Regions from separate parts of the Pseudacidovorax sp. DMC4 genome, predicted to be linked through region 1. Evidence: predicted binding sites of a transcription regulator. Region 1 holds the regulator's gene; the other holds the start of a gene.
The links. The regulator HrcA, encoded in region 1, represses chaperone genes, less so after heat shock. The targets are predictions, from matches to a motif close to TTAGCACTCNNNNNNNNNGAGTGCTAA.
Positions count from the first base shown of each region.

Region 1 (4,414 bases):
CGCGCTTTTCGTCGGCGAAGCCCCGGACGGCGGCGAGGGCGCCCGGCCGCTGCCCTTCGAGGTGTGGGTCAACGGCGCCGAGCAGCCCCGCGGCCTGGGCGCCCTGGCCAAGACGCTGTCGATGGACCTGCGGGCGCGCGACGCCGAATGGGTGCGCCTCAAGCTCGACGCGCTGGCCACCGTGCAGGAGGAGCGCCCCTTCGACATGCCCTTCCCACCCCATGGCGAGGTGCGCACATTCCCCGGCGTGGTTGCCGCCACCGCCGCCGTGCTGCGCTGGCGCTGCGAGCAGTTGGGTCTGTGGAACCCGCCCGCGCCCGGCACGCCGGTGCTCGACGCCCTGTTCAGCCTGGACGAGCCGCACACCGGCCCCTCCGGCACGCTGGCCTGGGCCGTGGACATCGAGAACCCGGCCACGGGCGAAGCCTTCACCCTCACGCTCAAGGAGGTGCTGCTGCCCAGCCCCAGCGGCGCCACCCACACCCGGCCCTGCGCCCTGGGCTTCTCGGGCAACTATCCGCGCGCGCTCGACGGACTGGCGCGCGTGCTGTCGCTGGACATGCGGGTGATCGACCCGGCATGGATTGGCATGAAGCTGCGCAAGCTGCTGAGCTATGCCGAGCCGCTGGGCCACTTCATGGCCTTCGTGCCCAGCCTGGATCCGAAGGTGCGGCGGCAGCAGACCTGGCCCTCGACCGTGGCCTACCTGGCGCGGCTGGTGATCCATCGCTACGCCATGCTCGGTGTGCTGGACGAGGAAGGCTTTCCGCTTCAGGAGATGGGCATCCTGGCCGCCCCTGCCGTCACAGCGCCGGGCGTGCAGCAGGCCATGGCCGGCGCCGCCTGCCCCGAATGCGGCAACGCCACCCTGATCCGCAAGGATGGCTGCAGCTTCTGTACCGCCTGCGGCTTCACCGGACTGTGCGGCTGATGGCGGGCGGCGGCCGATCCGCCAACCCTTGCGCTGGCTCAAGGCAGCGCGGTCGCATCGTGGGCAGAGTCGGGCATCGACCACCTGACGCCACCCCGACCTTTCATGCTGCCGGCCCTGTCTTCCCTGACCTCCGACGCACCGCGCCCCGAAGCGCGGCGCTGGAAAGCCGCCACCGGGCGGCGGCCGGTCGTCCTGTCCGGCGTGCCCTTGTTGCGCGGCGCCTTCGCCCCCTGCGAGCCAGCACCGGCCACGCTGGAGCGGCTGGCCGGCGCCCTGCGCCTGCATGTGCTGCCCAAGGGCGCCATCGCCGCCATGCCGGACAACCATCCACCGTCGTGGTGGCTCGTTGCCGAAGGCCGCATCGTGGTCGGCCGCATTGGTGCGGATGGGGGTCTGGTCGAGAACCGCGTTCTCGGCCCGGGCCAGTGGCTGGATCTCGCCTCCGCCTGGCTGGAGTCGGACTGGATCGAGTCAGCCGTGTGTCCGGCTCGCGTCACCCTGGCCGCACTGCCGCTGGAGCACCTGCTGGAAGCCGCTCGGCAGGATCCGGCCCTTCAGCGCGCCGTCGGCCTGGTGATGGCCGAGCGCATCCGCCAACTGACGGACGGGCGGCACGAATTGGCCACCAAGGACGTGCTGGGGCGCCTGGCCGCCTGGCTGCTGCGCGAACCTTTCGAAGCCGCCGGCAAGGACCGCTCGGTGCGATTGCCGGTGCAGAAGCGCTCCATTGCGCGCCAGCTGGTGATGGCACAGGCCACGCTGTCCCGCTGCTTCCGGCGACTGGTGGAACTGGGATGCATCGAGATGCATGGCTACGTCGTACTGATCCGCGACGTGCCGGCGCTGCAGGCGCTGGCGGGGGAAGCGCCGGCGCGCTGATCCGCGGTCGTCCGAACGGCGTGCCCCGTCTCTCTACGCCATGTCGGCGCGGCGCCGAACGGCTACTTGTTGTTGTGGCTCAGCGCGTTGCTGACCAAGCGGGAAGTGATGTCCACGATCTGGATCATGCGGTCATAGGGCATGCGGGTCGGTCCGATCACGCCCAGGGTGCCGACCACCTCGCCGTTGACTTCGTAGTTGGCACTGACGACCGACAGCTCTTCGTACGGCACCACCTGGCTTTCGCCGCCAATGAAGATGCGCACGCCGTCGGACTTGCTGGACATGTCCAGCAACCGCATCAGCTCGGCCTTCTGCTCGAACAACTCGAAGGCACGGCGCAACTGGCCCATGTCGCTGGAGAAGTCGCTCACGGCCAGCAGGTTGCGCTCGCCGGCAATGATGACTTCTTCCTGTGCCTGCGAAAACGCCTGCGAGCTCGCCTGCACTGCCGCCTGCATCAGCGAGGCGATCTCGGCGCGCAGGCCGTCCATCTCGCCCTTGAGACGGTCGCGCACCTGCTCGATGGACAGGCCACCGTAGTGGGCGGTGAGGTAGTTGGAGGTTTCGATGAGCTCCGACTGGGTGTAGTCCCGGTCGGTGAAGATGACCTGGTTCTGCACGTCGCCGTCGGGCGAGACGATGATGACCAGGAGCCGCCGCTCCGACAGCCGCAGGAATTCGATGTGCCGGAAGGCCGTCGTGCGCCGCGGCGCCATCACCACGCCCACGAACTGGGAGAGGTTCGACAGCAGCTGTGCCGCGCTGGCGATCACTTTCTGGGGCTGGTCCGGCGGCAGGCTCGGCGGCGTGGACTGCAACTGGGCCCGCTGGGCCGTGAGCATGGTGTCGACGAACAGCCGGTAGCCGCGCGCAGTGGGAATGCGGCCGGCGGAGGTGTGGGGGCTGACGATCAGCCCCAGGTCCTCGAGGTCGGCCATCACATTGCGGATGGTGGCGGGGGAAAGCTCGAGACCGGCGGCGCGCGAGAGCGTGCGCGAGCCGACGGGTTGGCCGTCGGCGATGTAGCGTTCCACCAGGGTCTTGAGCAGCAGCTTGGCGCGGTCGTCCAGCATCGGCAAATGATACCCCGCGGCCCGCGATCCCTAGGCGGCGGACAAGGCCTTGCCAGGCGGTGGGACGCCTCCGGTGTCGTGATGTAATTTGTCCCCATGCACGCACCCTTCCGCCATGTGGCGCTCATCGGCAAGTACCAGGCGACGGCGGCGCGCGAGCGCGATGCTGTCATCGAGGGCATTGCGGCGTTCCTGGAGTCGCGCGGCTGCGTCGTGGTGCTCGAGCGCAGCAGCGCCGAATGCGGCGAGGACGGCGTGCCGCGCGCGGGCCGCTGGCCCCTGCTCACGGTGCAGGAGATCGGCGAGCAGTGCGACCTGGGCCTGGTCGTCGGCGGCGACGGCACCATGCTGGGCATCGGCCGGCAGCTCGCCCGCTACGGCGTGCCGCTGATCGGCATCAACCGCGGCCGCCTGGGCTTCGTCACCGACATCCCGCTGGAACATTACGAGGCCACACTCACGCCGATGCTGGCCGGCGAGTACGAGGAAGACCACCGCAGCCTGATCCAGGCCCGGGTCATGCGCGCCGGCGAGGTCGTGTTCACCGCCCAGGCCATGAACGACGTGGTGGTCAACCGCGGCGCCACCTCCGGCATGGTCGAGCTGCGCGTCTCGGTCGGCGGGCATCTGGTGGCCAACCAGCGTGCCGACGGCCTGATCATCGCCACGCCTACCGGCTCCACCGCTTACGCACTGTCGGCGGGCGGGCCGATGCTGCATCCCTCCATCCCCGGCTGGGTGATGGTGCCGATCGCGCCGCACACGCTGTCGAACCGGCCGATCCTGCTGCCCGACGCCGAGGAGATCTCGGTCGAGGTGGTGGGCGGGCGCGACGCCAGCGCCAATTTCGACATGCAGTCCCTCGCCTCCCTCGCCCATGGCGACCAGGTGCTGGTGCGGCGCTCCGAGCACAGGGTGCGCTTCCTGCATCCGCGCGGCTGGAGCTATTTCGACACCCTGCGCAAGAAACTTCACTGGAACGAAGGAGGCTCCTGAGTGGCCCTGCGACGCATCGTCCTGCGCGACTTCGTCATCGTCCGCGCGCTCGACCTGGACCTGGCCGAGGGCTTCACCGTGCTCACGGGCGAGACTGGCGCCGGCAAGTCGATCCTGATCGACGCCCTGCAACTGGCGCTGGGCAACCGGGCCGACGCCGGTTCCGTGCGCGAAGGCGCCGAGCGGCTGGATGTGAGCGCCGAATTCGACGCCGACCCGGCGCTCGGCACCTGGCTGGAAGAAGGCGGCTTCGAGGCCGGCGACACCCTGCTGCTGCGCCGCACCGTCGACACCCAGGGCCGCAGCCGCGGCTGGATCAACGGAAGCCCGGCCACCGCCACGCAGCTGCGTGAACTGGGCGCGCACCTGCTGGACATCCACGGCCAGCATGCGTGGCAGAGCCTGACCCGCCCCGATGCCGTGCGCGGCCTGCTGGACGCCTATGCCGGGGTCCGAACCGCCGCACTGGAGACCGCCTGGCAGAACTGGCGCCAGGCCGGCACTGCGCTGGAAGCCGCCCGCAATGCGC
Region 1 covers NZ_JBQUYR010000003.1:270,949-275,362, reverse strand. Annotated here, with positions in the region: gene ACT54X_RS07820 (adenosylcobalamin-dependent ribonucleoside-diphosphate reductase) at 1-931, shown strand, start outside; gene ACT54X_RS07815 (Crp/Fnr family transcriptional regulator) at 1,037-1,813, shown strand; gene hrcA (heat-inducible transcriptional repressor HrcA) at 1,876-2,889, opposite strand; gene ACT54X_RS07805 (NAD kinase) at 2,986-3,885, shown strand; gene recN (DNA repair protein RecN) at 3,886-4,414, shown strand, end outside.

Region 2 (4,414 bases), on a different contig from region 1:
GGCGCTGGCGGCTCGGCCCCGAAGCACGTTCAGCAATTGGTGGAAGAGAACCACCTGCGCTGGGATTCGCTGGGCGAGTTCCTGGCCCTGGCCGTGAGCCTGGAAGAGCTGGGCATCAAGAACAGCAATGCCAAGGCGAAGGTGCTGGCCAAGGCGCTGGACACCGCCACCGGCAAGCTGCTGGACAACAACAAGGGTCCGAGCCCCAAGACCGGCCAGCTGGACAACCGCGGCAGCCACTTCTACATCGCGCTGTACTGGGCCCAGGCCCTGGCCGAGCAGACCGAGGACGCCGAGCTGGCGGCCAAGTTCAAGCCCCTGGCCGAGAAGCTGGCCGCCGACGAGCAGAAGATCGTCGCCGAACTGGCCGAGGTGCAGGGCAAGCCGGCCGACATCGGCGGCTACTACAAGACCGACCCGGCCAAGACCGAAGCCGTGATGCGCCCCAGCAAGACCTTCAACGAGGACCTGGCCAGCGTCGCTGCCTGATCGGGTTCCGGGCTGCAGTGCAGCCCCGGCCCATCAACGAGAAAGCCGTCGCATGCGACGGCTTTTTTTCGCCCCGCCGAAGCAGCGCGCAGGCGGGCACCCATGAAAAAAGCCGGGCTCTGCCCGGCTTTTTGATCTGACTTGAACAGAGCCAAATCGAGCGCGCAGCAGCGCGCTCGATTTGAATTACATGTCCATGCCGCCCATGCCACCCATGCCACCGGGCATGGCAGGCGCTGCGGACTCGTCCTTCGGCGCTTCGGCGACCATGCACTCGGTCGTCAGCAGCAGGGCAGCCACGGAAGCGGCGTTCTGCAGGGCGGTGCGGGTCACCTTGGTCGGGTCCAGGATGCCCATCTCGATCATGTCGCCATAGGTGTCGTTGGCGGCGTTGAAGCCGTAGTTGCCCTTGCCTTGCAGCACGGCGTTCACGACCACGCTCGGCTCGCCACCGGCGTTGGCAACGATCTCGCGCAGGGGCGCTTCGATGGCCTTCAGGATCAGCTTGATGCCGGCGTCCTGGTCGGCGTTGTCGCCCTTGATGTCACCGACGGCTTGCTTGGCACGCAGCAGGGCCACGCCACCACCGGCCACCACGCCTTCTTCCACCGCGGCACGCGTGGCGTGCAGGGCGTCTTCGACGCGGGCCTTCTTTTCCTTCATTTCGACTTCGGTGGCAGCGCCGACCTTGATCACGGCCACGCCGCCGGCCAGCTTGGCCACGCGCTCTTGCAGCTTCTCGCGGTCGTAGTCGCTGGTGGCTTCCTCGATCTGGATGCGGATCTGCTTGACGCGGGCTTCGATGTCGGCCGCGGCACCGGCGCCATCGATGATGGTGGTGTTTTCCTTGCCCACTTCGATGCGCTTGGCCTGGCCCAGGTCGGCCAGGGTCACCTTCTCGAGCGACAGGCCCACTTCTTCAGCGATGACCTTGCCGCCGGTCAGGATGGCGATGTCTTCCAGCATGGCCTTGCGGCGGTCGCCGAAGCCAGGTGCCTTGACGGCCACGACCTTCAGGATGCCGCGGATGGTGTTGACCACCAGGGTCGCCAGCGCTTCGCCGTCGACTTCTTCGGCAATGATCAGCAGCGGACGGCCGGCCTTGGCCACGGCTTCCAGCGTGGGCAGCAGGTCACGGATGTTGCTGATCTTCTTGTCGAACAGCAGGACAAACGGGTTGTCCAGCAGTGCGGCCTGCTTCTCGGGGTTGTTGATGAAGTAGGGCGACAGGTAGCCGCGGTCGAACTGCATGCCTTCGACGACGTCCAGCTCGTTGGCCAGGCTCTTGCCGTCTTCGACGGTGATCACGCCTTCCTTGCCGACCTTGTCCATCGCGTCAGCAATGATCTGGCCGACGTCGGTGTCGCTGTTGGCCGAGATGGAGCCGACCTGGGCGATTTCCTTGGAGGTCGTGGTGGCCTTGCTGGACTTCTTCAGCGCTTCGACCAGAGCGGCGACCGCCTTGTCGATGCCGCGCTTCAGGTCCATCGGGTTCAGGCCGGCGGCCACGTACTTGGAGCCTTCGCGCACGATGGCCTGGGCCAGCACGGTGGCGGTGGTGGTGCCATCACCGGCGTTGTCGCTGGTCTTGGAGGCCACTTCCTTCACGAGCTGGGCGCCCATGTTCTGCAGCTTGTCCTTCAGCTCGATTTCCTTGGCCACGGACACACCGTCCTTGGTCACGGTGGGGGCGCCGAAGGAGCGCTCGAGCACCACGTTGCGGCCCTTGGGGCCCAGGGTCACCTTGACGGCGTTGGCGAGGATGTTCACGCCTTCGACCATGCGTGCGCGGGCGTCGCCGCCGAAGACCACGTCTTTTGCTGCCATTTTGTGTTTCTCCTAGATCCGGGGATTGATTACTTCTCGACGACCGCGAACAGGTCGTCTTCCTTCATGACCAGCAGCTCTTCGCCATCGACCTTGACGGTCTGGCCGGAGTACTTGCCGAACAGCACGCGGTCGCCGACCTTGATGTTCAGGACGACGAAGTCGCCCTTGTCGTTGCGCTTGCCGGGGCCGACAGCGAGGACTTCACCCTGGTCCGGCTTCTCGGCGGCGTTGTCGGGGATCACGATGCCCGAGGCGGTCTTGGTTTCGCTTTCAACGCGCTTGACGATCACGCGATCGTGCAGAGGACGAAGTTTCATTAGGAATCTCCTGGAAGAGGGACGGAATGAGGGTTGTGCGGCGGGGCAGCGAGGCCCTGCCATCCACTTGGCGCCGGTGCTGTTAGCACTCACCGCCAGCGAGTGCTAATCATAAGGACTTTTGGCGGCGTTTCAACAGGGCGCGGGCCTACAGCGTGTCTGGACGGCAGCCGGCAAGTCAGGACTTGACTATTCGTTGCGAACAATCGGGGCTGTTGAATCCATTAATTGTTCGCGTGATGGAAACGTTCCGGCCACGGCTTGGCACGCAGTAACGCGGCTTTGCGGGCGCATCATTCATTCCACGGCGCCGATGAAACCCCAAGCGCCGCCACCGCTCGGCGACGACCCGTCGCCCCGCAGGCTCTCAGTGGGTGACCCATCCTCGCTACAGAAAAGGACAACATCATGACCAAGACTTCCAAGACCCTCGCTGCCGCCGCGCTCGCCCTGTTCGCCGCCGCCGGTGCCGTTCATGCCGAGGAATACGAAGGCGTGCTCCAGTTCAACTCCAACCTCAGCCGCGCCGAAGTGCAGACCCAGGGTGTCGCTGCCGCCCATGGCCCCGATCTCTACGCCGAAGGCGCCCTGGCCCACACCACGCCGGTGATGAGCTCGCCGCGCCTGCGCGCCTCAGTGCAGGCCGAAGCCGTTGCGGCCGCCCATGCGCCCGACCAGAACGTGCAGGTCGGCTCGCGGGGCGACCAGCGCTTCTTCGCCGGCATCGCTCCGAGCACCGTGGTCGGCGGTACCACCTGGGCGATCCGCGGCAACACGAGCGCTGCCCAGCAAGGCGCTGAATAAGCCCACCCTGCGCGGGGAGGCCAGAGGGGCCGGCCCGTGTCTTCCTTCATAGGCGCCTGCGGGCGCCTTTTTCAATGGCGGCCACCATGCATTCCCACAGGCGGCGCCAGCCCATGCCGCAGCGTCAGCATCACGTCAACTTAGAATAAAAATTGTTCTCAGTTGTATTGTTATGAGGATCGCTTGTCCATGCCTTTCGACGCATCGTTGCCGTCTCCGCGCCGCCCAGGGGTGGTCCAGAGTGCCTGGGTACTTCTGCTGAGCACGGCCGCAGCCTCGGCCCAGGTACCCGCGGTTTCATCGGCTGCGAACACCTTGCCGACGGTGCGTGTCGATGCCGAGGCACCGGCCGAGACCGCCACCTCGCCGGTCATCGGCTACCGCGCCACGCGCAGCGCCACGGCCACCAAGACCGACACCCCCCTGGCCGAGACGCCGCAATCCGTGACCATCGTGACGCGCGACCAGATCGTGGACCAGGGCGCCACGAACCTGCAGGACGCGCTGGGCTATGCCGCTGGCGTGCGCTCGGACGCCTACGGCCTGGACTCGCGCAACGATGCCGTGCGCGTGCGCGGCTCGACGCCGGACGTCTACCTCGACGGCCTCAAGCAGGCCTACGGCTACTACACCAGCACCACCCGCACCGACCCCTACACGCTCGAGCGGCTGGAAGTGCTGCGCGGACCTTCCGGCATGCTCTTCGGCGCCGGCACGGCCGCGGGCGTGGTCAACATGGTCAGCAAGCGGCCGCTGTTCGAGACGCAGCGCGAAGTGGGCGTGCAGTTGGGCAGCTGGAACCGCCGCCAGCTGCAGGCCGACCTGACCGGCCCGCTGAATGCCGAAGGCACGCTGGCCTATCGGCTGATCGCCGTGGCCCGCAAGTCCGACACGCAGGTCGACCATGTGCCGGACGACCGGCAACTGCTTGCGCCCTCGCTCACCTGGCGGCCCACGGCCATGACGTCGCTGAC
Region 2 covers NZ_JBQUYR010000005.1:284,695-289,108, forward strand. Annotated here, with positions in the region: gene ACT54X_RS11925 (NADP-dependent isocitrate dehydrogenase) at 1-489, shown strand, start outside; gene groL (chaperonin GroEL) at 676-2,316, opposite strand; gene groES (co-chaperone GroES) at 2,346-2,636, opposite strand; gene ACT54X_RS11940 (hypothetical protein) at 3,045-3,440, shown strand; gene ACT54X_RS11945 (TonB-dependent siderophore receptor) at 3,630-4,414, shown strand, end outside.
Region 2: groES (co-chaperone GroES) is a predicted target of HrcA. The motif match lies at 2,719-2,745, and genes of this name have one in related genera.